DNA from 4 places in the Streptomyces sp. NPDC002499 genome. Region 3 is predicted to be linked to each of the others. Evidence: riboswitches for the same ligand, from Rfam matches in the RefSeq annotation. Region 3 holds a riboswitch; each other region holds the start of a gene.

Region 1 (7,399 bases), on a different contig from region 3:
GGGCGCGAGGTGAGGGACTGGGCGTACGTCGTCCAGCGCACGGTCATCGGCTCGGGGCGGGAGATGTCGCCGGCCAGGATCGGCGGCCGGACGTAACGGGTGCCGTAGGACTGCACCCAGCCGTGCTGCGTGGCCAGATACCCCGTCAGCTGCTCGGCGAAGTACTGGACCATGTCGTTGCGTTCGGCCTCGCCGTGCACCAGGACGTCCAGACCGGTCTTCTCCTGGAAGGAGATCACCTCCTGGATCTCGGCCCTGATGCGCTCCTCGTAGCCGGCCGTGTCGATCCGGCCCGCCCGCAAGTCGGCGCGGGCGGTGCGCAGTTCACCGGTCTGCGGGAAGGAGCCGATCGTGGTGGTCGGCAGCAGCGGCAGCCCGAGGTGGGCACGCTGGGCCGCGGCGCGCTCGGCGTACGGCTGCGAACGGCGGGCGTCGGCGTCCGTGACGGCGGCGGCGCGGGCCCGTACCGCCGGATCGTGTGTGATCGGCGAGCCCGCACGCGAGGCCAGGTTGGCACGGTTGACGGCGAGTTCGGCGGCGATCGTGTCGGTGCCCTGGGCGAGGCCCTTGGCGAGGGTGACGATCTCGGCCGTCTTCTGCTTCGCGAACGCGAGCCAGCGCAGGATCTGCGGCTCGATGTCGCGCTCCCGGGCGGAGTCGAGCGGTACGTGGAGCAGCGAGCAGGAGGCCGACACGTCGACCCGGTCGGCGAGGCCGAGCAGGGTGCCGAGGGTGGAGAGGGACGCCGACAGGTCGTTGCCCCAGATGTTGCGGCCGTTGACCACACCGGCGACCAGTCGCTTGCCGGGCAGCCCGCCCACGGCGGCCAGCGCGTCGAGGTTGGCCGCGGCGGCCTCGGTGAAGTCCAGGGCGAGCCCCTCGACCGGCGCCTTGGCCAGCACCGGCAGCGCGTCGCCGAGCCGGTCGAAGTACGAGGCGACCAGGAGCTTCGGCCGGTCGGTTTGGCCACCGAGGTCACGGTAGGCGCGCGTGGCGGCGTTCAGCTCGGCCGGGGTGCGGTCCTGGACCAGGGCGGGCTCGTCCAGCTGCACCCAGTCGGCGCCCGCCGCCCGCAGGTCGGCGAGGACCTCGGCGTACACCGGCAGCAGTCGGTCGAGCAGGGTGAGCGGGTCGAAGTCGGCCGGTACGCCCGGGGCGGGCTTGGCCAGCAGGAGGTACGTGATCGGGCCGACCAGCACCGGACGGGCGGTCAGCCCGAGGGTCAGCGCCTCCGCCAACTCCGCGACCTGCTTGGTCGAGTCGGCGGCGAAGACCGTGTCCGGGCCCAACTCGGGCACCAGATAGTGGTAGTTGGTGTCGAACCACTTCGTCATCTCCAGCGGCGCCACGTCCTGGGTGCCGCGCGCCATGGCGAAGTACCCGTCCAGGGCGTCCGCTTCGACGGCCGCGCGGTGACGGGCGGGGACGGCGCCGACCATGACGGTGGTGTCGAGGACGTGGTCGTAGTACGAGAAGTCGCCGGTCGGCACCTCGTCGACGCCGGCCTTCGCCAGCTCCCGCCAGTTGGTGCCACGCAGCTCTGCGGCCGTGGCGCGCAGGGCGTCGGCGGTGACGCGGCCCTTCCAGTAGCCCTCGATGGCCTTCTTCAGTTCCCGGTCCGGGCCCTGGCGGGGGTAGCCGTACACGGTGGCCCGCGCTGCCGCGGCTGCGGTCTTGGTGGTCACGGAGATCTCCTTCGCGAGATGGATCCCTGAGATCCCGGCGACGGGACGCGAGCGCGAAGGGTGACGAAACCGGGCGGGCCCGACCCCGTGCGGCAGTGGAACTGCGCGGTCGTCCGCCTGGTATGTACGCCGACCCGCCCACGAGGTCACCGGGATGTCCGCGCACGATTCGGCCGTACGCGGGCAGTTGGCAGGTCTTCGGACTCGCGGGCACGTCCTCCGGTCTCCCGGCGGACTCCTACTGGCCGTCGCTTCCCAAGCCCTCCGTGGGCCCAGTGCGTATGACGGCGGTCGTTCCCGCTAACCGCTGCGGGGCAGTCCCGGATTCCCACCGGGTTCCCTCTTGCGACGCATCCCGCCTGGCGGACGGGGCGAACCAGCTGCACGGGCCAGCCTACGGGGTGGCGCGGCGGACCGAAGCGCCGCGTCCACCGTCCGGAGGGTGATCCGGCCCACCCGGGACCGGATCAGCCCTGGTCGTGGGCGGGGTTGTCAGCTGGTGAGGACGACGAGTTGCTGGGTCGCCCGGGTCATCGCCACATAGTGGTCGACCGCTCCTTCGATGCCCTCGCCGAACTTCTCGGGGTCGACGAGGACGACCAGGTCGAACTCGAGCCCCTTCGACAACTCGGGAGTCAGTGAGCGGACGCGGGACGTCGCCCGGAACGTGGGATCGCCGATGACGCAGGCGATCCCGTCGTCGTGTGCCGCGAGCCAGGTGTCGAGGACCGAGGGCAGATCCGAGGCGGAGCCGTGGACGACGGGGATACCGCTGCTGCGGATGGAGGTCGGCACGTTGGCGTCCGGGAGCGCGGCCCGGATGACCGGCTCGGCCTCCGCCATGACCTCTTCCGGCGTGCGGTAGTTGATGCTCAGCGAGGCCACGTCGATCCGGTTGAGCCCGACGCGTTCGAGCCGTTCCTGCCACGACTCCGTGAACCCGTGCCGGGCCTGGGCGCGGTCGCCGACGATGGTGAAGCTCCGGGACGGACACCGCAGCAGCAGCATCTGCCACTGCGCGTCGGTCAGTTCCTGCGCCTCGTCCACGACGACGTGCGCGAACGGTCCGGCCAGCAGGTCCGGGTCGACGGTGGTCAGTTCGGCCTCGTCGACCAGGCTGACCTGGGCGTCCTCCCCGCGCAGCATCTTCACCAGGCCGATGCCCTCGTCACCGTCGTCGCCCGAGGTGGACACCGCTTCGATCAGGTTGTCGACGACCTGGGTCATGCGCTCGCGCTGCGCGGCGAGGACGGCCTTGTGCCGACGCTCGCGCCGCGCCGCCTCCGGGTCGCCGAGCCGCTGCCGTGCCGCGTCCAGGAAGGGGAGGTCGGACACCGTCCAGGCCTGGGCCTCCGCGCGCTGCAGCTTCTGCACGTCGTCGCGGTCCAGCCAGGGAGCGCACATCCGCAGATAGGCGGGGACCGTCCACAGATCGCCGACCAGGTCGTCCGCTTCGAGCAGCGGCCACGCGCGGTTGAAGGCGGTCAGCAGCGCTCGGTTCTGCAGCAGCGACTTGCGCAGCAGGGTGGTCGGGGCGTCGCCCTCGTGCTTCTCCATCAGGAGGGTGAGCAGCTCCTCCCAGACCTGCTCGCGCGCCTCGTTGTGCGGGGTGCCGGGTTCCGCCGCGTCGAACGCCACGGCCCAGTCGTCGGCGCTCAGCGGGATGTCCGACCAGTGGGTGGTGACCGTCATCCCCTTGGCGGGCGGCTCCTCGTAGAACCTGACGGCCCTCTCGATCGCCTTCACCAGGTCCGCGGACGACTTGAGGGCGGCCACCTCCGGGTCGCTCTCCTCCTTCGCGGCCGCTCCCTCGGCGACGAGGTCCCGCAGGATGCAGGTCTGCACGCCCTCCTCGCCGAGGCTGGGCAGGACGTCGGAGACGTAGTCCAGGTAGGGCCGGTGCGGACCCACGAACAGGACGCCGCCCCTGCGGTGCCCGAGACGGGGGTCGGAGTAGAGGAGGTAGGCGGACCGGTGCAGGGCGACGACGGTCTTGCCCGTACCCGGACCGCCGTCCACGACGAGCGTGCCGCGGGATCCCGCGCGGATGATCGCGTCCTGGTCGGCCTGGATGGTGCCGAGCACGTCCCGCATCCGCGCCGACCGGTTGCTGCCGAGACTGGCGATGAACGCGGACTGGTCGTCGAGAGCGGCATGCCCGGCGAATCCGTCCGCGGTGAACACCTCGTCCCAGTAGTCGCCGATCCGGCCCTCCGTCCAGCGATACCTGCGGCGGCTCGCCAGACCCATCGGGTTGGCGTGGGTGGCGCCGAAGAACGGCTCGGCCGCGGGGGAGCGCCAGTCGAGCAGCAGCCGACGGCCCGTGCTGTCCGTGAGGCCGAGGCGTCCGACGTACACGGGCTCGGAGCCGTCCGCGAGGACCATGTGCCCCAGGCACAGATCCAGGCCGAAGCGGCGCAGGGTGCGCAGGCGGGCGGTCACCTGGTGGACCTCGGTGTCCCGGTCCATGGCCTCCCGGCCGAGGCCGCCGGGTGCCTTGCGCGCGGTGTCGAGGCGCTCGGTCAGCTCCGCGATCGACTCCTCCAGGCACTCCGCGATGGCCACGAAATGCTTCTCGTCGCCGGAGATCAGGGCCGGGTCGGCTTTCGCGGAGAGGCGGTCGGGAAGGTCGAACGCGCTGGTGGTGAGGGGGTTCACGTCGTTGGCTCCGAGGCTCCGAATGCGGGGTGTGGCTGGGCGTCGGCTCGACGGGCCCATGCGGTTCACGCGGCTATGGGCACCTTTTGGCCCAGGTCGGTGATTGTGCGCCACGAAGGGGGCCTTGCCGCAAGGCCCCCCGTGCGCTATAGCTTGTTAGTGGCAGGGAGTGCTGGGACCTCCCTGCCTTTGTGTTGTCCGTCTCCGCGTACGGTGTCCAGAAGATCGTCCGTGACCTGCGGGTCCAGCGGCTTCTGGAAGGAACCAAGGAGACCATGCGCGAATCCGTGCTGTTGACCACCGCCGGCCGGGCCGCCCACATCACCCTCAACCGCCCGAGGGCCATCAACGCCCTGGATCACGCGATGGTCCGCCGCATCGACGAGGCCCTGACCACCTGGGAGTCCGACCCCTCCGTCGAGACCGTCGTCATCACGGGTGCGGGCGAGCGAGGCCTGTGCGCGGGCGGTGACATCCGGGTCGTCCACGACGACGCCCGCGACGGCGACGGTACCGCGTCGGCCGCCTTCTGGCGGGACGAGTACCACCTGAACGCCCGTATCGCGCGTTACCCGAAGCCGTACGTCGCTGTCATGGACGGCATCGTGATGGGCGGCGGGGTCGGTGTCTCAGCACACGGGAGTGTCCGCGTCGTCACCGAGCGCTCACGGGTGGCCATGCCGGAGACGGGCATCGGGTTCGTGCCGGACGTGGGCGGCACGTATCTCCTCTCCCGTGTCCCGGGAGAGCTGGGCACCCACTTGGCCTTGACGGGCGCGCAAGTCGGGGCAGGGGACGCCCTGTTGTGCGGGCTGGCGGATCATTACCTGCCCTCCGACTCACTCCCGGGCTTCGTCGGGGATCTCGCCGACCTGCCCGTCCGTGAAGCGCTGGACCGGCATGTACTTCCGTCCCCGGAAGGGGAGTTGGCGGGTCGCCGGGAGTGGATCGACTCCTGCTACGCCGCCGACACGGTGGAGGAGATCATCGACCGGCTCCTCGCGCACGGCGACCCGGCCGCGAAGGAGACGGCGGAGACCCTGCTCACCAAGTCGCCCACCGCCCTCAAGGTCACCCTCGCCGCCATGCGCCGAGCCCGGCGACTCGACTCCCTGGAGCGGGTGTTGGACCAGGAGTACCGCGTCTCCTGCGCGGCCCTCACCGCCCCCGACCTGGTGGAGGGCATCAGGGCCCAGGTCATCGACAAGGACCGCAACCCGCACTGGTCCCCGGCCACCCTCGCCGAGGTGAGCGACGCCGACGTGGAGCGCTTCTTCGAGGCGCTGGGCGACCGGGAACTGGGGCTGGCCTAGCCGCGTACCGGACGCGTCCCGGGGAGGCACAGGCGGCCTGGACCGCACCGGCTACCGGCGGACCACCGCGACCGGGCACATCGTGTCGCGCAGCAGCGCCCTGATCACGTCCCCCCACTCGCCGCCCGCCCCCACCACGACCAGCGCCGCGTTCGTCGAGTGGTGGAGCATGGCTTCGGCGGGCGGAAACAGGACGACGTCCTCGAGTACGGGAACGTCCGGGTACTTGCTCCGCCAGGGGCGCAACGCGTCGGTCAGGAGCTGGACTTCGTGGTCCTCCCACGTGGCGCGGTCCTGTTCCGGAACGGCGAACGGGAACTCGGCCGCGCTCGGGGGGAGTTGCCAGGCGTGGACGGCATGCAGGCGCGTGCCGCGCAGCCGTGCGCTGTCGAAGGCGAAGTCGATCGCCGCGCTCGCGGGGTCGTGGGCGTCGATCCCGAGGACGACGCCCGACGGGCGGCCGAAGGTCTGGCCGTCGTCCTCCGGTACCAGGACCACCGGAGTGATCGAAGTGCGGACGCTCGCCGGAAGAGGCGATTGCGAGACTGCCCGGGGCATGCCGAGCACGACCAACTTGGCCTCGGCCGGGTCCGGTTGGGGATCGTGCAGCACGCACAGGGGCAGGCCGCGCAGCAGTGCCTCACGGCTGGCCCATTCGACCGCGTCCCGGCTGCCCGTCGATCGGTCGGTACGCGCGACGATCACTTGCTCCATGGCCGTTCGCCTCTCTGGCACAGACTGGCGCACAAGGGGGATGTCGCATCCCCTGTGCACCAGCCTGCCTCGCCTTCCTCCTCGCGGACAGAGGCCGAACGGTCAACGTCCGTGTCTCACTCCGACCCGACCGAGCTCCGATACGGTCGCGCGCCGGACCCCGGCCGCGCGGTCACGTCCCTCGGCGTGAGCGGGACATGCTCGTCGGCGCACTCGACGACGACGCGTACCGGCCCCCCGCAGTCGGTGTGCCGCATGTCCAGGACGGGACCCGCGGGGTCCGGGTCGTAGGTGTCGCCCCACTGGCGCAGGGCGACCAGGACCGGCCAGAGGTCCCAGCCCTTGCGGGTCAGCCGGTACTCGTTGCGGGCCCGGCTGCCCGGCTCCTGATAGGGGACGGTCCGCAGGATCCCGGCTGCGGTGAGCTTGCGCAGCCGGTCGCTGAGGACCGCCTCCGACAACCCCATGTGCCGCCGGAACTCCTCGAACCTGCGGACGCCGATCGCCGCGTCGCGCAGCACGAGCAGCGTCCATTTCTCGCCGACCAGGTCGAGCGTGCGCTGGACGGGACAGTTCTCGGTACTGACGTCGAGCCACTCCATTCCGCCATCGTAGATGCCTGGCTTCGACATTGACAGTCAGCTGACGATCCCGCTAGCTTCGAATGACGAAGTCAGCTGGGAGGCGGCACGACATGGGACGTACACGTACGTACGAGTGGGAGGACCCCGCGATCACGGCGGCGGCGGTCGGGCACGGTTCCGGCCTGGACCTCCTGCGTGCCGTGCAGGAGGGCCGGCTGCCGGCGCCGCCCGTCTCGGCGACGCTGGACTTCACGCTCGACGAGGTGGCCGAGGGCCGGGCCGTGTTCTCGCTGCTGCCGGGGGAGGAGCACTACAATCCCATCGGCAGCGTGCACGGCGGTGTCTACGCCACCCTCCTCGACTCCGCCGCGGGCTGTGCCGTGCAGTCCACGCTCCCCGTCGGCATGGGGTACACCTCGCTGGATCTGACCGTGAAGTTCCTGCG
Region 2 (7,399 bases), on a different contig from region 3:
GAGTTCGCCGAGCACGGCGTCGGGCGCGCAGCCGCCGCTGAGCCCAAGTCCCTTGCCAGGCAGCCACTCCATCGTGCCGTGCTTGCCCATGTGGACGATCGCGTCCGCGCCGAAGCTGTTGTCCAGCCAGCGGTAGGCGGCCATGTAGTGGTGCGACGGCGGCATGTCGGGGTCGTGGTAGATCGCGATCGGGTTCTCGCCGAAGCCGCGCGGCGGCTGGATCATGACCACGACGTTCCCGAACTGGAGGGACGCCAGCACGATGTCGTCGCCGTCGACGTAGAGGTTGCCCGGCGGCTCACCCCACGCGTCCGACATGCCCTGCCTGAGCGCCGGTTCGAGCTTGTCGAACCACGCCTGGTAGTCGGCGAGCGGCACCCGCGCGGGCGCGGCGGCCAACTGGTCCTCGGTGAGCCATTCGACGTCGTGGCCACCGGCGTTGATGAGTGTGTGGATCAGCTCGTCGCCGTTGTCCGGGTGCCCTTCGACGACGTACCCGGCGTCCCGGAGCGCGTCCAGCACCTGGATGGCCGAGGCGGGCGTGTCCAGCCCCACGGCGTTTCCGACCCGCGAGTGCTTGGTCGGGTACGCGGTGAAGACGAGCGCGAGCTTCTTGTCGGCGTTCGGCTTGTGCTTCAACTTCGCGTGCCGCACGGCGATTCCGGCGACCCGCGCGGCCCGCTCGGGGTCGGCGACGTACACCGGGACGTCGTCCGGACCCTGCTCCTTGAAGGAGAAGGGGACCGTGATCAGCCGTCCGTCGAACTCGGGGATCGCGACCTGCATCGCCGCGTCCATGGGGGAGAGGGCGGCATCGGAGTCGTCCCAGGCCGCGCGGGACGACGTAAGGCAAAGTCCTTGCAGCACCGGCACGTTGAGGTCGGCGAGGGCCCCGATGTCCCACGCCTCCTCGTCACCGCCGGCCGAGGCCTGCGAAGCGTGCGTGCCGCCCGCGGCGAGGACGGTGGCGATCAGCGCGTCGGACCTGCCGAGGATGTCGTACAGCCCGGAGTCCGCGCCGCGCAGCGAACCGCAGTACACGGCAAGGGCGTTGGCGCCCTTCGCCTCGATCGCGTCGCACAGGGTGTCCACGAAGGCGGTGTTGCCGGAGAGGTGATGCGCTCGGTAGAAGAGCACGCCGACGGTCGGCCGGCCCTCGACGAAGGCGCGCTCGCCGTGGACGCCGAACTCGGCCATCTTCCGCGGCTCTTCGAAGCCCTCGCCGGTGAGCAGGACGGTGTCGGAGAGGAACCGGGCCAGCTGCGAGAGGTTCTCCGGGCCGCCCTCGACGAGGTACCGCAGCGCCTCGGCCACCACACCGGCCGGCACCGACGACTCGGCCATCAACTCGGCGTCGGGGACGGTCTCCCCGCCGAGCAGCACCGTCGGGATCCCGGACGCCTTCAGCGCGGCGAGCCCGTCCTCCCAGGCGCGCTTGCCGCCGAGCAGCCGTACGACGGCGATGTCCGCACCCTCGACGAGCGCGGGCAACTCGCCCTCGACATCCACCCGGTTCGGGTTGCCGATCCGGTACCCGGCGCCGGCGGCACGCGCCGCCAGCAGATCCGTGTCGGCGGTCGACAACAACAACACTGTGCTCATGCGGGCGCTCCCGGTGGAATGAAAGGCAGTCCTTGCGGCGCGCCGGACTCGATGAGCCGCCACAGCGCGTCCGTGTCCGCGTGCTGTTCGATCAGGTCGCCGAGCCGGTCGAGCTGCTCCTCGCGCAGCGCGGCGAAGGAGGTGTCGGCGGCCGGCACGAACCGGCGCCCCGCGGCGGCCGCCACTTCGCGCAGGAACGCCCGCCGGAACCCGTCCGACTCCAGCGAGCCGTGCCAGTGGGTCCCCCAGGTCTGACCGACCCGGCAGCCGTCCAAGAAGGTTTCTCCTCCCAGGACTTCGGCGACCCCGTGATGGATCTCGTACCCCTCGACCGGCTCGCCGAGGGCTTCGCCCACCGGCCTGGTGAGGGTCTTCTCGCGCGCGAACCGCACCCGCAGGGGCAGCACCCCGAGTCCGTCCACGTGTCCGCGCCGGCTCTCGACCTCGTCCTCGATGTGCTCGCCGAGGACCTGGAAACCACCGCAGACACCGAGGATCGGCCGCTGCTCGGCGGCCCTGCGGACCAGGGCGTCGGCAAGTCCCCGCTCCCGCAGCCACTCCAGCGCCTTGACCGTCCCCCGGGTCCCCGGGATCACGACGAGATCGGCGTCGGCCAGCTCCTCGGGCCGGTCCACGAACCGCACCACGACGCCCGGTTCGGCGGCCAGCGCGTCCACGTCCGTGAAGTTGGACATGAGCGGGATCGCGCAGACGGCGACGCGCAGCACGTCCTCGCCGACCGGCGGCGCGGTGTTGGACTCGCGGACGGTCCCGCGCAGCGAGATGCGCAGCCCGTCCTCCTCGTCGATCCCGAGCCCGTGCTGGAACGGCAGCACGCCGTACGTCCGCCGCCCGGTGAGGCCGTGCAGCATCTCCAACCCCGGTTCCAGCAGCGACACATCGCCCCGGAACTTGTTGACGACGAACCCGGCGATCAGGGCCTGATCCTCCGGGCTGAGCAGCGCGACCGTCCCGAAGAAGGAGGCGAAGACGCCCCCGCGGTCGATGTCGCCCACCACGAGCACGGGCAGCCGCGCGTTGCGCGCGATCCCCATGTTCACGATGTCGGTCCGCCGCAGATTGATCTCGGCAGGACTGCCGGCCCCCTCACAGATCACCGCGTCATACGTGCCCCGCAACTCCGCGAGACAGTCGAGCACGGTCCCGAGCAACCGTTCCTGCCGCCCGCCGTGGTAGCCACGCGCACTCATCTCGCCCACGGGCTTGCCCATGAGCACGACCTGGCTGCTCCGCTCGCCACCGGGCTTGAGCAGCACGGGATTCATCAGCGCGGTCGGCTCGATCCGACAGGCCTGCGCCTGCATGGCCTGCGCCCGCCCGATCTCCGCGCCCTCGCGCGTCACGAACGAATTGAGGGACATGTTCTGCGCCTTGAACGGCGTGACCTTCACGCCCTGCCGCACCAGCCACCGGCAGATCCCGGCGGTGACGACACTCTTGCCGGCGTCCGAGGTGGTCCCGGCGACCAACAGCCCGCCGCCGCTCATGACTTGCGCCCCTTCGCGAGCAGCCGCCCGGCGACGCTCACGCCGAGCGCGAGCAGAGCGACGCGCCGGGACAGCCGTACGGCCCGCTCGATGTCCTGTGTGACGACGGCGCGCCCCGAGGCGCCATTGAGGACGGGCCGGTGCTCGACTCGCCCTCCATAGGCCAGCGTTCCGCCCAGCCGCACCCCGAGCGCCCCCGCGAACGAGGCCTCCACGGGCCCGGCGTTGGGGCTCGGGTGCTTGCCCGCGTCGGCGCGCCAGGCGCGTACCGCCCCGCGCGGATCGTCGCCCGCCACGGTCGCGAGGACGGCGGTGAGCCGCGCCCCCGGCCAGCCGGCCACGTCGTCGAGGCGGGCCGAAGCCCAGCCGTAGCGGCGGTACTTGGGCGATTTGTGCCCGACCATGGCGTCGAGGGTGTTCACGGCCCGGAAGCCGACCAGGCCCGGCACGCCCGCCACCGCGCCCCACACCAGCGCGCCCACCACCGCGTCGGAGGTGTTCTCGGCGACGGACTCGACGACGGCCCGGGCGATCCCGTCGGCGTCGAGGGCCTGGGGGTCGCGCCCGCAGAGATGGGGCAGCCGGGCCCGCGCGCGCTCGATGTCCCCGGCCGCCAAAGCCTGCCCGATGGCCCCGGCCTCGCGGGCGAGGGAGGTGCCGCCGACGACGGCCCAGGTGGCGGCGGCGGTCAGCGCGACGGAGGCGGTACGGGAGGGGCGTACGGCGGACGTTGCCGCGGCGGCGAGGGCGACGGCGCCGCCCGCGCACACGGCGGTGTGCAGGGCGCCCCAGCCGCGGTGGTCGCGCCACAGCACCTGCTCCACGGCACCGGCGGCCCGGCCGAACGCGGCGACCGGATGGCCGCGGCGCGGATCGCCGAGCAGATGGTCACCGAGGAGGCCGGCGGTGGCGCCGTACGCGAAGACGCGATCGGCACGCATCGGCTCAGCCGGCCGTCGGGTCGGGCAGAGCTCGGGTGATGGACCTCAACAGGCGGCCGCGCATGGCGAATTGTCCTCACTCAGGGTGTCCGCGCCCTGGTTCGAAGAGAGCGACGGCGAGAGTTCCTGGCTCCCGGGACTACCTACCCCGGTGACAGTGGCGGGACCGCGCCGGAATCACACCGGCTTCCTCTCTTGCCGCCGTACTTGGCCCCGGCAGTCCACCACGGGCCTGGAAGAACCGTCAACTTGCCGCTGACCTGCGACGGGAGAGTGTGCTGAGGCCCACACAGGGCCCGTCGGAGGTCGGCGGACGATCGGTCGAGGAACAGGCGGGGATCAGGCGGGGACGAGTCGGGGGATCAGGCGACGATCAGCGAGATCCCGTACGCCACAGCCGCCGCGCACGCCGCGAAGCAGACGTAGGCGCCGGTCACCGCGAGGGTGGCCGAGCCGCCCTGGGCCGTCGCCCTCTCCTGGCGGGACAGGCCCGCGACGCCGAGGGTGAACAGGGCCACGAGGCCCACAGTGACCACGAGGCTGACGCCGAAGACGGAGCCGAGGGCCGCCCAGTCGATGTGCATGCTGGTGATTCCTTCGTTACCGGTGGGCGGGGATCAGAGAGCGGGGGCGGCCGACGGGGCGGCCGGATCGGCCGCGGGGGCCGCGGGCGCCGGGATGGTGGCCGTCAGGTCGTCGGTGACCGGGCCCGCGGGAGGCGGGGTCACGGCGGCGATCGCCGTGGTCACCACGCCGGGCGGCTCCTCGGTCTCGTTGACGTTGCTGTGGTCGACGACCTCGCGGCGGGAGAGCTTCCAGATGGCCGCGCTGGAGGCGATCAGGAAGACGGCGACGACCGCCGTGCCCCAGTCGCCGAGGTCGGTGACGGACTCGGCGAGCGCGCCCACCAGGGCGGCGGCCGGCAGGGTCAGGCCCCAGGCGACGAACATGCGGGTCGCCGTCGACCAGCGGACCACCCCGCCCTTGCGGCCGAGGCCCGCGCCCATCACCGAGCCGGAGACGACGTGCGTGGTGGAGAGGGAGAAGCCGAGGTGCGAGGAGGCCAGGATGGCGGTCGCCGCGCTGGTCTGGGCGGCGAAGCCCTGCTGCGGCTGAAGCTCGGTCAGGCCCTTGCCCATGGTGCGGATGATCCGCCAGCCGCCGAGGTAGGTGCCCAGCGCGATGGCGAGACCGGCGGAGAGGATGACCCAGGTGGGCGGGTCGGAGTCGGGGGCCACGGCGCCGCCGGCGACCAGGGCGAGGGTGATGATGCCCATCGTCTTCTGCGCGTCGTTGGTGCCGTGGGCCAGCGAGACCAGTCCGGCGGAGGCGATCTGGCCGGCGCGGTAGCCCTTCGCGGCGGCCTTGCCGTCGGCCTTCCTGCCGAGCCGGTAGGACAGGCGGGTCGCGAGCAGCGCGGCGACACCGGCCACGATCGGGGCGGCGACCGCCGGCAGCAGCACCTTGGTGACGAGCGCGTCGCCGTGCACCGCACCGGTGCCGGCCGAGGCGATGGTGGCGCCGATCAGACCGCCCATCAGGGCGTGCGAGGAACTGGACGGCAGTCCGACGAGCCAGGTCACCAGGTTCCACAGGATCGCGCCGACCAGGGCGGCGAAGATGACCTCGGGACGGATGCCGGTCTCGTCGACGAGACCCTTGGAGATCGTGTTGGCGACCTCCACGGAGAGGAAGGCGCCCACCAGGTTGAGCGCGGCGGACATCGCCACCGCCACCTTGGGCTTGAGCGCACCGGTCGAGATGGTGGTGGCCATCGCGTTGGCGGTGTCGTGAAAACCGTTCGTAAAATCGAACGCGAGAGCGGTTACGACCACAATCGCGAGGATCAGCGAGAAGTTTTCCATTTACCCAGGCAATCGTTCGAGGTCATCGGTCCTTTGAACGTAGGCAACCTGAATGAACGGAAAGTGAACTGAGGGGGGCTTGGTGGTGTATGAAACGGGGGGTCGCCGCACCGATCCGTCCCGGCGACCTCGACGACCCCCGCGCCCCATGGCTCAGTAGCCCCGGGCGAACCTCTTCAGCTGGGTCCGGGTCCCGTTGAAGAGATTCTGATCACCCGGCAGGCTGCCGCTGTTGTCGTACTGCCAGAAGGTCCAGTACGACCATCCGGCCGGCAGCGCTCCCGTGTCCGCGGAGTCGTGGCGGGCGATCCACAGCGGGTTCGCGGCAAGCGCGTCGCTGCCGCCGGTGCACAGGTTCCACCAGTGCGCGGTCGTGTAGATCACCGGCAGGCGCCCGGTCAGCCGCCGCACCTCGGCGCTGAACGACTTGATCCAGCCGACCATGGCCGCCTTGCTCAGTCCGTAGCACCTCTTCTTGGAGTCGTACGGGTTGTACTCGATGTCGAGCGCGGGCGGCAGCGTCCTGCCGTCCGCCGTCCAGGCGCCGCCGTGCCGCACGAAGTACGCCGCCTGCGCCTTGCCCGACGACTTGTTCGGCAGCGCGAAGTGGTACGCCCCGCGGATGATGCCGGCGTCGCGCGCACCGTCGTACTGCCGGCCGAAGTAGGGGTTCTGATAGGTCGTCGACTCGGTCGCCTTGATGTAGACGAACTTGGCGCCCTTGGCCTTCGCGCCGGCCCAGTCGACGTTCCTCTGGTGCGAGGAGACGTCGTGCCCCTTCGGCAGGCTCGCGGCGGAGGCGGGAACCTCGGCGAGCAGGCTGCCCCCGACGGCCAGCGCGGCCACGCAGGCCGCGATCAGGCGGCTGCGGCGGTGGTGGGGCGCGCGGAGCGGTGCGTGGAGAGGTGCGTGGAGAGGTGCGTGAGAGGGCGCGCGGAAGGGCGTGCGGACGGGCGCGCGGAACGGTGTGTGGTCACGGGCCATATGTCCCCCCGGAATGGCGACGTGCAGACAAAACACCCGGAGATTACTGGAAGATCCCCGTGCGCTCGGCGCTCCCCGGCCAAGCGCGACCCGTAAGAGGTATGTCCGCATAGGCGATCTTCCGGAGGTGCGAGTTCCGCCCTAAAGTGCCCCGACCCGGCGGCGGCCGAGGGGCGCGGCTGGCAGGATCGCGCCATGGCTGAGCAGAGGCGGGACGGGCGCGGCGGGCGGGACGAACGGGGCGGTGCGCAGGGCGTGCCGGAGGCGTGGGGGAGAGCCGTGCACGCGGATGAGGCCGAAGCCTGGGAGGCGCTGGTCGCGACGGCCCGCCGCACGGTGTCCGAGGGTCTGGTCGTCGGCACCTCCGGCAACGTCTCGGTGCGCGTCGGCGACACCGTGCTGGTCACACCGTCGGGCGTGCCCTACGACCGGCTGACGCCGGACGACGTGACCGGCGTCGACCTCGACGGCCGGCAGGTTCTCGGCACCCTGATCCCGA
Region 3 (7,399 bases):
GTGAAGGACCTCCCGTTGCTGATCGCCTTCGGCGTGCTCGCGGCGTACACCTACTCCTCGGGACTGCGCGCGCCCGCGCTGATCGCGTTCGTGAAGGACACGCTGATCTACATCGTCATCGCGGTGGCGATCATCTACATCCCGATCAAGCTGGGCGGTTTCGACGACATCTTCGCCAAGGCCGGCGAGGCGTTCGCGCAGACCAACCCGGCGACCGGCAAGCCGCGCGGCGCCCTCGCGCCGGCCGAGGCGGGTCAATGGACGTACGCCACCCTGGCGTTGGGCTCCGCGCTCGCGCTCTTCATGTACCCGCACTCGATCACCGCGACGCTCTCCTCCAGGAGCCGTGAGGTGATCCGCCGCAACACCACGATCCTGCCGCTGTATTCACTGATGCTCGGCCTGCTGGCGCTGCTCGGGTTCATGGCCATCGCGGCCGGAGTGAAGGTCAGCAACGGGCAGTTGGCGATCCCGCAGCTGTTCGAGGACATGTTCCCGGACTGGTTCGCGGGCGTGGCCTTCGCGGCGATCGGCATCGGCGCACTGGTGCCCGCGGCCATCATGTCCATCGCGGCCGCGAACCTCTTCACCCGCAACATCTACAAGGACTTCATCAAGCCGGACGCCACCCCGGCCCAGGAGACCAAGGTCTCCAAGCTGGTGTCCCTGCTGGTGAAGGTCGGCGCCTTGGTCTTCGTCCTGACGATGGACAAGACGGTCGCCATCAACTTCCAGCTCCTGGGCGGCATCTGGATCCTCCAGACCTTCCCGGCCCTGGTCGGCGGCCTGTTCACCCGCTGGTTCCACCGCTGGGCCCTGCTCGCCGGCTGGGCGGTCGGCATGATCTACGGCACGGCCGCCGCGTACGGCGTCGCCTCCCCGACCCAGAAGCACTTCGGCGGCTCCTCCAAGGAGATCCCCGGCATCGGCGAGATCGGCTACATCGGCCTCACGGCGTTCGTCCTGAACGTCGTCGTCACGGTGGTCCTGACCTTCGTCCTGAAGGCACTGAAGGCCCCGGAGGGCGTGGACGAGACGCAGCCGGGCGACTACACCGCGGACGCGGGCGACCCGGGCGTGGAGGTGGAACTGCCGCCGGCCACGGCGGGGACCTCGCACTAGACGCTCCCGGTCAACGGGTCATCGGGCCGCCGGAGAAAATCCGGCGGCCCGTTGTCGTACCCGTCGGGCACACTCGCCTGCATGGACATCGTGATCCGGGCAGCGCACCCCACCGAATACGAGACCCTCGGCGAGATCACCGCCCAGGCCTACCTCCAGGACGACCTGCTGACCTTCGGCGAGAGCGACTGGTACCTCGGCGAGCTCAAAGACGTGGCCAAGCGGGCGGCCGTCGCCGACGTACTGGTCGCCGCGGACGGGGACCGGATCCTCGGCGGGGTCACCTTCGTCACGGCCGGCACGCACATGGCCGAGCGGGCCGGCCCCACCGAGGCCGAGATCCGCATGCTCGCCGTCGACCGGGCGGCCCGCGGCCGGGGCGCCGGCGAGGCACTCGTCCGCGCCTGCGTCGACCGCGCACGAGCCGCCGAGGACTGCACCGGCATCGTCCTGTCCACCCAGCCGACCATGCGCGCCGCCCACCGCATCTACGAACGCCTCGGCTTCGTCCGCGTCCCGGAACGGGACTGGAACCCCATTCCGGAGGCCGGCGACTTCGTGCTGCTCACCTATCAGTTGACGTTCTGACACGCTCCGAAGTCGGCGCGCGACACAACATCTAGGGGTGCTCCTACAACCCAGCACAAGATGTATGCTCATGCTCGCTGTCGTCGCAGGGGAATCCGGTGCGAATCCGGAACTGTCCCGCAACGGTGTACTCATGCGTGTTCGCACACGTATGGGCGTCAGTCCGAGGACCTGCCGACAGCGCGCCCGACCAAGCCGGTCGGGTGCCATGACGTCCGGGCCTCGTGGAATGGGCCGGGGACGCGACGCCGTCGTGCGCTCGTGGCTGCCCCCTGCCCTCCGCCTGGCCCCCGTGCCCAGCGAGGGAGAGCCCCACGTGACCATCGCGCCAGCCGACCCGGCTTCAGTCACCGCGCCGGAGACCGACGGCCCCGGTACCGCGTTGCTGCGGATCCTGACCGAGCTGACCGCCGACCTCCCCGACGCCGACCCCGGCCGGGTCGCCGCCGCCGCGCTGCGCGGCCGGTCCGCGCAGGCCGACGAGGCCGAACTGCGCGAGCTGGCCACGGAGGCCGCCGCCGGTCTCATCTCGGAGGACCCCGCCTACTCGCAGGTGGCCGCCCGGCTGCTGACCGTCTCCATCCGCGCCGAGGCCGCCTCGCAGGGCGTGACGTCGTTCACCGAGTCGGTCGCCGTCGGCCACCGCGAGGGCCTCATCGCCGACCGCACCGCCGAGTTCGTCCGCGTCCACGCGGCCCGCCTCGACGAACTGATCGACCGCACCGCCGACGACCGCTTCGGCTACTTCGGCCTGCGCACCCTGCACAGCCGCTACCTGCTGCGCCACCCCATCACCCGCAAGGTCGTCGAGACCCCCCAGCACTTCATGCTGCGCGTCGCCGCCGGCCTCGCGGAGGACGACAGCACGCGCGCCCTGGACGAAGTCGCCTCGCTCTACCGCCTGATGAGCCGGCTCGACTACCTCCCCTCCTCCCCCACGCTCTTCAACTCCGGCACCCGGCACCCCCAGATGTCGTCCTGCTACCTCCTCGACTCCCCGCTGGACGAGCTGGACTCCATCTACGACCGCTACCACCAGGTCGCCCGCCTCTCCAAGCACGCCGGCGGCATCGGCATCGCCTACTCCCGCATCCGCTCCCGGGGTTCACTGATCCGCGGCACGAACGGACACTCCAACGGCATCGTCCCGTTCCTCAAGACACTCGACGCCTCCGTCGCCGCCGTGAACCAGGGCGGCCGGCGCAAGGGCGCGGCCGCGGTCTACCTGGAGACCTGGCACTCCGACATCGAGGAGTTCCTGGAGCTGCGGGACAACACCGGTGAGGACGCCCGCCGTACGCACAACCTCAACCTCGCGCACTGGATCCCGGACGAGTTCATGCGCCGGGTCAACGAGGACGGCGTCTGGTCGCTGTTCTCCCCCGCCGACGTGCCCGAACTCGTCGACCTGTGGGGCGCGGAGTTCGACGCCGCGTACCGCAAGGCGGAGGCCGCCGGGCTCGCCCGCAAGACCATCCCGGCCCGCGACCTCTACGGCCGCATGATGCGCACCCTCGCGCAGACCGGCAACGGCTGGCTGACCTTCAAGGACGCCGCCAACCGCACCGCCAACCAGACCGCCGAGCCGGGCCACACGGTCCACTCCTCCAACCTCTGCACGGAGATCCTGGAGGTCACGGACGACGGCGAGACCGCGGTCTGCAACCTCGGCTCGGTCAACCTCGGCGCCTTCGTGGTCGGCCGGGACATCGACTGGGACCGGCTGGACGAGACCGTCCGCACGGCCGTCACCTTCCTCGACCGGGTCGTCGACATCAACTTCTACCCGACCGAGCAGGCGGGCCGCTCCAACGCGAAATGGCGTCCCGTCGGCCTCGGCGCCATGGGCCTCCAGGACGTCTTCTTCAAACTCCGCCTGCCCTTCGACTCCCCCGAGGCCAAGGCCCTCTCCACCCGCATCGCCGAGCGCATCATGCTCGCCGCGTACGAGGCGTCGACGGACCTGGCCGAACGCAACGGCCCCCTCCCCGCCTGGGAGAAGACCCGCACGGCCCGGGGCGTCCTGCACCCCGACCACTACGACGTCGAACTGACCTGGCCGGAGCGCTGGGCGGCACTGCGGGAACGTATCGCCAGGGTAGGTATGCGCAACAGCCTCCTCCTCGCGATCGCCCCCACCGCCACCATCGCCTCGATCGCCGGCGTCTACGAGTGCATCGAGCCGCAGGTCTCCAACCTGTTCAAGCGCGAGACGCTGTCGGGCGAGTTTCTCCAGGTCAACTCCTACCTGGTCGACGAGTTGAAGCGCCTCGGCGTCTGGGATGCCCGCACCCGCGAGGCGCTGCGCGAGGCCAACGGCTCGGTGCAGGGCTTCGCCTGGATCCCGGCGGAGGTCCGCGCGCTGTACCGCACGGCCTGGGAGATCCCGCAGCGCGGCCTGATCGACATGGCCGCGGCCCGCACCCCGTACCTGGACCAGTCCCAGTCCCTCAACCTCTTCCTGGAAACCCCGACCATCGGCAAGCTCTCGTCGATGTACGCGTACGCGTGGAAGCAGGGCCTGAAGACGACGTACTACCTGCGCTCGCGGCCGGCGACCCGGATCGCCCGCGCCGCCCAGGCCCAAGCAACCGTCCCCGTCCAGCAGGCCGTTGACCCCGACGCGGTCGCCTGCTCCCTGGAAAACCCCGAGTCCTGCGAGGCCTGCCAATAATGACGACCGAAGCCAAGAACCTGCTCGACCCCGGCTTCGAGCTGACCCTCCGCCCCATGCGCTACCCCGACTTCTACGAGCGCTACCGGGACGCCATCAAGAACACCTGGACCGTCGAGGAGGTCGACCTCCACTCGGACGTCACCGACCTCGCGAAGCTGACGCCGGGTGAGCAGCACATGATCGGCCGGCTGGTCGCGTTCTTCGCGACGGGCGACTCGATCGTGGCGAACAACCTCGTACTGACCCTCTACAAGCACATCAACTCCCCCGAGGCCCGGCTCTACTTGAGCCGCCAGCTCTTCGAGGAGGCAGTCCACGTCCAGTTCTACTTGACCCTCCTGGACACCTACCTCCCCGACCCGGAGGACAGGGCGGCTGCCTTCGACGCGGTGGAGAACATCCCCTCCATCCGCGAGAAGGCCGAGTTCTGCTTCAGGTGGATCAACGAGGTCGAGAAGCTTGACCGGTTGGAGACCAAGGCCGATCGCCGCCGCTTCCTCCTCAATCTGATCTGCTTCGCGGCTTGCATCGAGGGGTTGTTCTTCTACGGGGCCTTCGCTTACGTGTACTGGTTCCGGAGCCGGGGGCTGCTGCATGGTCTGGCGACCGGCACGAACTGGGTGTTCCGGGACGAAACCATGCACATGTCCTTCGCGTTCGACGTCGTCGACACCGTCCGCAAGGAGGAGCCGGACCTCTTCGACGACCAGCTCCAGCAGCAGGTCACCGACATGCTGAAGGAAGCCGTCGAGGCGGAGCTGCAGTTCGGGCGCGACCTGTGCGGTGAGGGACTGCCGGGCATGAACACCGAGTCGATGCGCCAGTACCTGGAGTGCGTCGCCGACCAGCGGCTCCAGCGGCTGGGCTTCGCGCCGGTCTACGGTTCCGAGAACCCCTTCTCCTTCATGGAGTTGCAGGGTGTGCAGGAGCTGACGAACTTCTTCGAGCGCCGCCCGTCGGCGTACCAGGTGGCCGTGGAGGGCTCGGTCGACCTCGACGAGGACTTCTGACCTCAAGTCCTGGGACGGCCCATGGAGCTTCCATGGGCCGTCCATGGACCTGCTATGCGGCGGCAAAGTTCTCCCGGCGCATCTGGTTCCGCCTCCTCACCCCCGGTTACGTTCTGGCCGTCCTGTTCATGCCATGCATAGCGGCAGCACAGGGTGTTCGAGATGTCATGCTCATGACTGCGCACTCTGCCGCCGCTACGCGCGTCACGGGCCTGCCGAAACCCCATCGTTGGAGGCAGTACCCCATGCGTGAGTCACGCCCGAGCAAGCGCCGCCGGAGTCTGCGAAGACTTCTGGCCCTGTCCGTTCCCGCCTTCGCCCTCACCGTCGCGGGCCTGATGGCGGCACCGGCCGCCGGGGCGCAGACCGCCCCGGCCACCTCGTCCGCCGCTCCCCACACCTCCCGCGTCACCCAGAACACGGCCGCCCTCACCTCCCCCTCCCGCCAGACCTTCCACTCCACCGGCAAGGCCGGCCAGAAGGTGCCGACCACGCACCTGTGCGCCACCGCCGCCCCGGGACACGCGTCCTGCTTCGCGCAGCGGCGTACCGACATCAAGCAGAGCCTGGCCGCCGCGCTCGCCGCCGCGCCCTCGGGGCTCAGCCCGGCCAATCTGCACAGCGCCTACAACCTGCCCTCGACCGGCGGTTCCGGTCTGACCGTCGCGGTCGTGGACGCGTACAACGACCCCAACGCCGAGTCGGACCTGGCCACTTACCGCTCGCAGTACGGCCTGTCGGCGTGCACGAAGGCCAACGGCTGCTTCAAGCAGGTCAGTCAGACCGGCTCCACCACCTCGCTGCCCTCGAACGACACCGGTTGGGCGGGTGAGGAGGCGCTGGACATCGACATGGTCAGCGCGGTCTGCCCCAACTGCAACATCACGCTCGTAGAAGCGAATTCGGCGAACGACTCCGACCTCGGCACCGCCGAGAACGAGGCCGTCGCGCTCGGCGCGAAGTTCGTGTCCAACAGCTGGGGCGGCGACGAGGCCTCCTCCCAGACCAGCGAGGACACCGCGTACTTCAAGCACCCCGGTGTCGCGATCACGGTGAGTTCGGGCGACGAGGCGTACGGCGCCGAGTACCCGGCGACCTCCCAGTACGTGACGGCAGTCGGCGGCACCGCGCTGTCCACGTCCTCCAACTCCCGCGGCTGGACCGAGTCCGTGTGGAAGACCAGCAGCAGCGAGGGGACGGGGTCCGGCTGCTCCGCCTATGACGCCAAGCCGAGTTGGCAGACCGACACCGGGTGCAGCAAGCGCATGGAGGCGGACGTCTCCGCGGTCGCCGACCCGGCCACCGGCGTGGCCGTGTACGACACTTACGGCGGCTCCGGCTGGGCGGTGTACGGCGGTACGAGTGCCTCGGCGCCGATCATCGCGGGCGTGTACGCGCTCGCCGGCACCCCGGGTTCGAGTGACTACCCGGCGAAGTACCCGTACAGCCACACCGGCAACCTGTACGACGTGACCAGCGGCAACAACGGCTCCTGCTCCACGAGTTACTTCTGCACCGCGGCCACCGGCTACGACGGTCCGACCGGCTGGGGCACCCCGAACGGCACGACCGCCTTCGCCTCGGGCACCACCACCGGCAACACGGTGACCGTCACCAACCCGGGCAGCCGGTCGACGACGACCGGCAGCTCGGTCAGCCTCCAGATCAGCGCGAGCGACAGCGCCGGCGCCACGCTCACCTACAGCGCCTCGGGGCTGCCGACCGGGCTGTCCATCGGCAGTTCGACCGGCCTGATCTCGGGTACGGCGTCCACCGCGGGCACGTACCAGGTCACCGTGACCGCGAAGGACTCCACCGGCGCGACCGGCTCGACGTCCTTCACCTGGACCGTCGGCTCCGGCGGCGGGACCTGCACCTCGGCCCAGCTGCTCGGCAACGCCGGCTTCGAGTCGGGTGCCACCACTTGGACCTCGTCCAGCGGGGTCATCACCAACGACAGCGGTGAGAGCGCGCACGGCGGTTCCTACTTCGCGTGGCTCGA
Region 4 (7,399 bases), on a different contig from region 3:
GCGCCAGGCCGTTGGCGGGCACGCCGTAGACCTTGCCGTCGAAGGTGGCGCTCTGCATCACGCTCGGCGTGAACCGGTCCGTCTCGACCTGGGACGCGGACAGGGCGTCGACCTTGCCCGCCTTGACGTAGTCGTTCAGGGCGCCGCCGCCCCAGCTGAAGAAGATGTCCGGTGCCTGGTTCGCGCCGAAGGCCACGCGCAGCTTCTGCTTGTAGTCGTCGTTGGCGAACAGCCGCAGCGTGATCTTCCCGTCCGGGTGCTTCTTGTTGTAGGCGTCGACCGACTCCTTGAGGATCGTCTGGTCGTTGAGCGCCCACATCGTCAGGCCCTTCGAGGACGACGTCGTGGACGGCCCCGACGTCCCGCAGGAGGCGATGGCCACGGCGGCCGACACGGTGGTCAGGGATACGACTATGCGCCGAGCTCTCGATCTCGAAGTCCCGTGCATGCTCTGCCTCTTTCTCTCGCAATGCCATGGGGTGCGCAAGGCAGATACGGAAAGCAGCGCGAAAGGCTTTCGTGCGCACCGCCGCAGCGGCCTGCCTGCTGGACCGGGACACTGACATGCGCGTCACCTCCGGGACAAGGAGGAGAAAAGCCCCGGTTACGAAAGACTTTCGAGGGTGAGCGAAGCGAACGACCATGCTCGGCGCGCCGAGCGCACGCAATGCTTGCGCGTCCGGAGCCACCCGCCCGCAGGGTCGGTCCTGTTAGCTTTCACTAGAACGATTTAGCTGCCCTCACCGGGACGGACAGCGACACGAAGGAGCCGCCATGGCAACCCCCTCCCTCCAGGACGGCATCGACTCGGCCGGCTCGCCGGTCAGGCTGCTGTGGCGACCGGGCGCCGAGCCGTGGACCCCCGAGGTCGTCGCGCGCGAGTACGCGGGCTGGCGGCAGGAGCAGAACGCCTGGCACGAGGGCGTGGCCCTGCTCGACCTCTCGCACCACATGTACGACCTGACGATCGAAGGCCCCGACGCCACCCGGGTGTTGGCCGATCACGGCGTCAACAACTTCGCCAGGTTCGCGATCGGACAGGCCAAGCAGTACGTGCCGGTCACCCGACAAGGCCACATCGTCACCGACGGGATCCTCGCCCGGGAGGCCGAGAACCGGTACCTGCTCAGCGGCATCCCCGCCGCCCAGCACTGGGTGCAGTACCACGCGGAAAAGGGCGGCTACGACGTCGGTTTCGCCACCGACCCCTCCTCCGCCTTCCGGCCCGGCGGGGGTGACCCGAAGCTGTTCCGCTACCAGATCCAGGGGCCGCTGGCCGTGGAGCTGGCCGAGCGGGCCTTCGGCGGCCCACTGCCGGAGACGAAGTTCTTCCACTCCAGCCCGGTCGTCCTCGACGGGCGCCCGCTGCGCGCCCTGCGGCACGGCATGGCGGGCCAGGCCGGCTTCGAGTTCATCGGCCCCTGGGAGCACGCGGCCCACGTGCACGAGAGGTTCCTGAAGGTCGGCGAACCGCTCGGCCTGATCCAGGTCGGCGCCCTCGCGTACACGACCCCCAGCGTCGAGAGCGGCTGGATACCGTCCCCGGTGCCCGCCATCTACACCGACCCCGAACTGCTGGAATACCGCAGGCAACTGCCTTTGTTCGGAATCGAGGGCAAGCGCCCGCTGAACGGCAGTTACTTCTCGGAGGACATCGAGGACTACTACGTGTCGCCGTACGAACTCGGCTACGGCAAGATGATCTCCTTCCGGCACGACTTCGTGGGCCGGGACGCCCTGGAGAAGGCCAAGGACGAGGTGCGGCGCACCAAGGTCACCCTCGTCCTCGACCCCGCCGACGTGCGCGCGGCGATCGGCGAGGGCCAGGACTCCGGGTTCGTGCTCTCGTACGCACGCCACCGGGTGGAGTCCGCCGACGGTCTGGTCGGCGTCACCATGCAGAGCGCGTCGATCGACCCCGTGGGCGCGGTCCTCGCCCAGACCCTGATCGACGCCGAGCACGCCGTGCCCGGCACCGAGGTGAGCGTGGTCTGGGGCGAGCACCCCGGTCCCGGCACCGATCCCGAGGCCGACCTCGGCTTCCCCCGCATCCGTGCCACCGTGCGGCCGTCGCCGTTCGACGAGCACGCGCGCACCCTCTACCGCCGCGACCGCTGACGCGGGCCCAGAGAGCGAGACCCACGACGATGAACCCCGCGAGCACGACAGGAACAGCGGTCGGCACCGCGCTGCTCGAGGACTTCTCCCTGGAGATGACCGGCAAGGACGTCCCCGGACTGGAAGAGGCCCGCGACCGCATCCCCCAGGGCACCCGCATCAACATCACCTTCCTCGGCAACGAGGACCTCCCGATGCGTCTGGACGCGGCCCGGGCGGTCAAGCGGCTCGGCTTCGTCCCCGTACCGCACATATCCGCCCGCCGCCTCGGCTCCCGCGGCGACTTCGAGCGGTTCCTCGCGGGCCTGCGCGCCGACGGCACGTCCGACAACGTGTTCCTCGTCGGCGGCGATCCGGCACACCCCGAGGGCCCCTACGCGGACTCGCTGTCCCTCATCGACACAGGACTGCTGGGGGAGTACGGCGTGCGGCACGTGGGCATCACCGGATACCCCGAGGGCCATCCGTCGATCGACGACCTGACGCTGTGGTCCGCGCTGCGGAACAAGCACGAGGCCCTCGCCGCACACCCCCTGGACGGCGAGATCATCACGCAGTTCGGCTTCGACGTCGACCCGGTGCTCGCCTGGGTGGAGGAGGTCCGCAGCCGAGGCATCGACCTCCCGATCAGGATCGGCGTCCCCGGACCCGCCGGAGCGCGCCGACTCCTGTCCTACGCGGCCCGTTTCGGCGTGGGCACCAGCGCCTCCGTCGTCAAGAAGTACGGGTTCTCCCTGACCAACCTCATGGGCACCGCCGGCCCCGACCGCTTCCTGCGCGACCTCGCCGCGGCCCACGACCCCGCCCGGCACGGCGAGTTGAAGATCCACTTCTATACGTTCGGCGGGATCGCGGCCACCTCCGACTGGGCCGCCCGCTTCCGGAAGGACAGCACGGCATGACCCTCACGCAGGACGCCCCGGCCCGCGCCGGCACGGCGGAAAACCCCGCGCAGCAGGCCTCGTTGATCGTGCAGGGCGCGGACGCCACCGGCATCGTCGCGGCCGTGACGTCGGTCCTCAGCGGGCACGGCGCCAACATCGTCGCCCTCGACCAGTACTCCGACAACCCGCAGGGCGGCGCCTTCTTCCAGCGCACGGTGTTCGGCCTCGACGGCCTCCGGGCCGCGCTGCCCGCCCTGCGGACGGACCTCGACGAACACCTCGTGGAACGGTTCGGTCTGACGTACACGCTGCGCGACCTGTCGGTCCCCAAGCGGGTCGCGATCTTCGCGTCGAAGTCCGACCACTGCCTGCTCGACCTGCTCTGGCGCCATCGGCAGGGCCAACTGCCCCTCACCGTCTCGATGGTGATCTCCAACCACCCCGATGTGGCCGAGGAGGTACGCGCCTTCGGCATCCCGTTCTTCCACGTGCCCTCCCAGGGGCCGGACAAGTCCGCCGCCGAGACGGAACACCTGCGGCTGCTCAAGGGCAACGTCGACTTCGTCGTCCTCGCCCGCTACATGCAGATCCTCAGCGGCGACCTCATCGAACGGCTCGGCGTCCCGATCATCAACATCCACCACTCCTTCCTGCCCGCCTTCATCGGCGCCGGGCCCTACGCCAAGGCCAAGGAACGCGGCGTGAAGCTCGTCGGCGCCACCGCCCACTACGTGACCGAGGACCTCGACGAGGGCCCGATCATCGAGCAGGACGTCGTCCGCGTCACCCACGCCCACACCGCCACGGACCTGACCCGCCGGGGCGCCGACGTGGAACGCGCGGTCCTCTCCCGGGCGGTGCTGTGGCACGCCGAGGACCGGGTCGTCAGGAACGGCAACCACACCATCGTGTTCGCCTAGGCTGAGTGCCGGCGCTTAATCGTTCCAGAGGCGGGAGTGTGCCGGCATGGGCCGTTCCGGCCGGGTGACGCTGAGCGACGTGGCCGAGGCGTCCGGAGTCTCCCGGGCGACCGTGAGCTTCGTACTGAACGACGACCCCCGGCAGACCATCTCCGGGGCGACCAGACAACGGGTCCTGGCCGCCGCGCACAAGTTGGGGTACGTCCCGCACGGCATCGCCCGGGCACTGCGCGAGGGGTCCTCGCGCATCGTCGTCCTCAATGTCGACGAGGGTCTGGAGGGCAACTTCTCCCGGAGCTATGTCCGGGGCCTGGACGAGGAGTTGGCGGCCCACGACCACGTCCTGCTCGTGCGGCACGGGCACACCGCGCCCGAGGCCACGCAGAAGATCCTCGACACCGTCGTGCCGCGGGCCGTGCTGCGACTCGGCGAGGTCTACATGCGCGAGCACGGTCCCATCGAGGAGGACTGGGAGAACGGGTTCGCCGCCAACGCCGCCCTGCAGATCGGCCATCTCGCCGAGCGGGGGCACACCCGGATCACCATGGCCATGCCCGACCACGACTTCCCGCTCACCGAGGCCCGCCTCGGGTTCGCCCGCGAGGCCGCCCGGCGCCTGGGCCTGCCACCCCTGGAGCGCCTCGTCGTCCCCCGCCCGCGAGAAGCCGGCGCGGTCGCCGTCGGGGCGTTCCGCGCGGCCCATCCGGACGTGACCGCCGTGGCCGCCTTCGACGACGACATCGCGCTGCGTACCCTGACCGCCCTGCGCGACCTCGGACTTCGGGTGCCCGAGGAGATGGCCGTGATCGGCTTCGACGAGACCGAGCACGGCTCCCTGACCACGCCCGCGCTCACCACCGTCCACATCGACGCCGAAGCCCTCGGCCGGCTCGCCGCCCGGGCCGCCCTCGGCATCGACTCGGAGGGCCTGACGCCGGTGCGGGGCCGGATCGTGGTCCGCGCCTCGGTGTGACCGGCGCGCGGGACCGCCGGGCGTACGGCGCCCGAACCGGCGTATCCACGCGGTGATTTGACGGCCCAGGCCGATGATCCTCGTCACTCGGCGGGCGAGACCGGCATCACCCCAGGTAGCGCGGTATTGGCCATGTTCGCGACACACGGTACGGTCACTCTGATATCGACGACACCAAAACGGAAGCCGGTGGGAGTCCGGCACGGTCGCGCCACTGTGTGCCACCCCTTTAACGGAGGGGGGCGAGTCAGACCCGTAGCCGTCGTCCTGTGCACCACCGAGATGGGACGCGAACTCCCAGAGGAGGCCCTGCCATGGCGCAGCATGTCGCTCAGCCGACAGCCACCACCCCCGTTCTCCCCGCCAAGCTGCCGATCGGCGCGATCGTCCCCTGGGCGGTCTTCTTCGGCATCCTGATGCTGGTCCTGCTGTACTTCGTCGGCGCCGAACAGGGCGCCACCTCCCTCGTGTCCGGTTCGGACGTCCACGAGTGGGTGCACGACGCCCGTCACCTGCTCGGCTTCCCCTGCCACTGACCCGAGGGAAACCAGCACTCACATGAACTCCGCAACGGTGCGAAACCTTCTTGTGCGGGGCATGCTCGCCGGCCTCGCCGCCGGCGTGCTCGCCCTCGTCGTCGCCTACTTCCTGGGTGAACCGAACGTCGACAAGGCGATCGCCTTCGAGGACGCGCACGCCCACGAGCACGAGATGGAGATCGTCTCCCGCTCCCTGCAGTCCACCGCCGGCCTGGCCACCGGTGTCCTGATCTACGGCGTCGCGTTCGGCGGCATCGCCGCCCTCGGATTCTGCTTCGCGCTCGGCCGCGTCGGCCGGTTCAGCCCGCGCGCGACCGCGCTGCTGCTCTCCGGCTGCGCGCTGCTGGCCGTCTACGTCGTGCCGTTCCTGAAGTACCCGGCCAACCCGCCGGCGGTCGGCGACCCCGACACCATCGGCAAGCGGACCACCCTGTACTTCCTGATGATGGTGCTCAGCGTGCTCCTCGCGGTCGCCGCGACCATCCTCGGCAAGCGGCTCGCACCGAGTCTGGGCACCTGGTACGCGACCGTCGTCGCGCTCGCCGCGTTCGCTGTGGTGATCGGGCTGGCGTACGCGTTCCTGCCGGTCATCAACGAGGTCCCCGCGGACTTCCCGGCCACCGTGCTGTGGCGCTTCAGGCTCTCCGCGCTGGCCATGCAGATCACCCTGTGGGGCGGATTCGGCCTGGCCTTCGGCGAGTTGGCCGAACGGCTGCTGAACCCGAAGCCCGCCCGGGTCCCGGCGCCTACGGCGGTGCCCGCAGCCCACTGACACGACCGACCTGACGAGAGGGCCCCGCGGAACCGTCCGGGGCCCTCTCGCGTTCTTCCGTCAGTCACGCCGGCACCGGGACGCGGCCTCATGAACCGCCGGCCGACGGGACTTGAGCCGCCTCGGCGGTATCCAGCGGCTGTCCGATCCGCACGTTCCAGCGGCCGGCCCGCCCACTGAGCGCGGTGGCGGTCAGCGGCAGCACGTCCAGCCGCCAGAAGGCCGCCGCGGGCGCGCCCAACGCGTGCACCACCACGGCCCGTACGACGTCCGGTTCGACCACGGCGAGCGTACGGCCGTCCGTGGCGAGGGACGCCTCCAGCCACCGTGCCACCCGCGCGCACAACTCCTCGACGGACTCCCCGCCGTGCGGAGCGGACGCCGGGTCCGCCAGCCACCGAGCCACCGCCTCGGGCTCACCGGCGCCGACCTCGGCGAGGGTGAGCCCTCGCCAACGCCCCACGTCCAACCCCGCCAACTCCGCCGCTTCCTCGGACCCGTCGAGGCCCAGCGCGGTCGCCGTCTGACGGCAGCGCGCACTGGGGCCTACGACGACCCGCGCACCCGAGGGCAGGGTTCCGGCCGCGGCACGGGCCCGCGCCTCTCCGCTGGCCTCGATCGAACCCCCGTCGTCGAAGCGCGCCTGGCGCAATGAGGTGCTCATCGCGGGCGAGATGAAGGTGACACGGCTGGTCACGGGCGGCTCCTCCTGATGCGGTTCACGGTGTACGGGTCCGGTGTACGGGTCTCCATTGGACACGGCCCGTACGCGCGCCGACCGGGGAGGGCTCTCCAACTGCCCTCCCCGGTCGACGGATCCCGGCATCAGGCCCCGGACAGTTCCTCACGGACCGTGCGGGCGGCGGCGACCAGGTTCTCCAACGAGGCCCGGGTCTCGGGCCAACCGCGGGTCTTCAGGCCGCAGTCGGGGTTGACCCACAGCCGCTCGACGGGGATGGCCTTGAGCCCGGTGCGGAGCAGGTCGGCGGCCTCCTCCGTGCTCGGGACGCGCGGCGAGTGGATGTCGTACACGCCAGGTCCCGCCTCGCGCGGATAGCCGTGGGCGGCGAGTTCGCGCGCTACCTGCATGTGCGAGCGGGCGGCCTCCAGGCTGATGACGTCCGCGTCGAGATCGTCGATGGCCTGGACGATGTCCCCGAACTCGGCGTAGCACATGTGCGTGTGGATCTGCG

The links. Region 3 has a riboswitch for cobalamin ahead of ACWD5F_RS39795 (ribonucleoside-diphosphate reductase subunit alpha). Riboswitches for the same ligand answer to the same signal wherever they lie in the genome.
Region 1: it holds a riboswitch for cobalamin, as region 3 does, so the genes downstream of both, metE (5-methyltetrahydropteroyltriglutamate--homocysteine S-methyltransferase) here and ACWD5F_RS39795 (ribonucleoside-diphosphate reductase subunit alpha) in region 3, are expected to answer to the same signal.
Region 2: it holds a riboswitch for cobalamin, as region 3 does, so the genes downstream of both, ACWD5F_RS27280 (cobalamin biosynthesis protein) here and ACWD5F_RS39795 (ribonucleoside-diphosphate reductase subunit alpha) in region 3, are expected to answer to the same signal.
Region 4: it holds a riboswitch for cobalamin, as region 3 does, so the genes downstream of both, ACWD5F_RS35415 (CbtB domain-containing protein) here and ACWD5F_RS39795 (ribonucleoside-diphosphate reductase subunit alpha) in region 3, are expected to answer to the same signal.

The regions. Positions count from the first base shown of each region.
Region 1 covers NZ_JBSFXO010000014.1:78,556-85,954, forward strand. Annotated here, with positions in the region: gene metE (5-methyltetrahydropteroyltriglutamate--homocysteine S-methyltransferase) at 1-1,685, opposite strand, end outside; cobalamin riboswitch at 1,858-2,081, opposite strand; gene helR (RNA polymerase recycling motor ATPase HelR) at 2,178-4,343, opposite strand; gene ACWD5F_RS35440 (enoyl-CoA hydratase/isomerase family protein) at 4,580-5,656, shown strand; gene ACWD5F_RS35445 (universal stress protein) at 5,708-6,370, opposite strand; gene ACWD5F_RS35450 (winged helix-turn-helix transcriptional regulator) at 6,487-6,972, opposite strand; gene ACWD5F_RS35455 (PaaI family thioesterase) at 7,065-7,399, shown strand, end outside.
Region 2 covers NZ_JBSFXO010000009.1:440,791-448,189, forward strand. Annotated here, with positions in the region: gene cobN (cobaltochelatase subunit CobN) at 1-1,602, opposite strand, end outside; gene ACWD5F_RS27275 (cobyric acid synthase) at 1,599-3,110, opposite strand; gene ACWD5F_RS27280 (cobalamin biosynthesis protein) at 3,107-4,051, opposite strand; cobalamin riboswitch at 4,153-4,292, opposite strand; gene ACWD5F_RS27285 (hypothetical protein) at 4,414-4,635, opposite strand; gene ACWD5F_RS27290 (anion permease) at 4,669-5,916, opposite strand; gene ACWD5F_RS27295 (lysozyme) at 6,070-6,900, opposite strand; gene ACWD5F_RS27300 (class II aldolase/adducin family protein) at 7,096-7,399, shown strand, end outside.
Region 3 covers NZ_JBSFXO010000016.1:221,591-228,989, forward strand. Annotated here, with positions in the region: gene mctP (monocarboxylate uptake permease MctP) at 1-1,122, shown strand, start outside; gene ACWD5F_RS39790 (GNAT family N-acetyltransferase) at 1,204-1,710, shown strand; cobalamin riboswitch at 1,775-1,903, shown strand; gene ACWD5F_RS39795 (ribonucleoside-diphosphate reductase subunit alpha) at 2,027-4,384, shown strand; gene ACWD5F_RS39800 (ribonucleotide-diphosphate reductase subunit beta) at 4,384-5,397, shown strand; gene ACWD5F_RS39805 (putative Ig domain-containing protein) at 5,643-7,399, shown strand, end outside.
Region 4 covers NZ_JBSFXO010000014.1:70,891-78,289, forward strand. Annotated here, with positions in the region: gene ACWD5F_RS35390 (extracellular solute-binding protein) at 1-382, opposite strand, end outside; gene ACWD5F_RS35395 (aminomethyl transferase family protein) at 775-2,118, shown strand; gene ACWD5F_RS35400 (methylenetetrahydrofolate reductase) at 2,148-3,020, shown strand; gene purU (formyltetrahydrofolate deformylase) at 3,017-3,922, shown strand; gene ACWD5F_RS35410 (LacI family DNA-binding transcriptional regulator) at 3,969-4,895, shown strand; cobalamin riboswitch at 5,030-5,174, shown strand; gene ACWD5F_RS35415 (CbtB domain-containing protein) at 5,210-5,431, shown strand; gene ACWD5F_RS35420 (CbtA family protein) at 5,454-6,206, shown strand; gene ACWD5F_RS35425 (histidine phosphatase family protein) at 6,295-6,903, opposite strand; gene metE (5-methyltetrahydropteroyltriglutamate--homocysteine S-methyltransferase) at 7,032-7,399, opposite strand, start outside.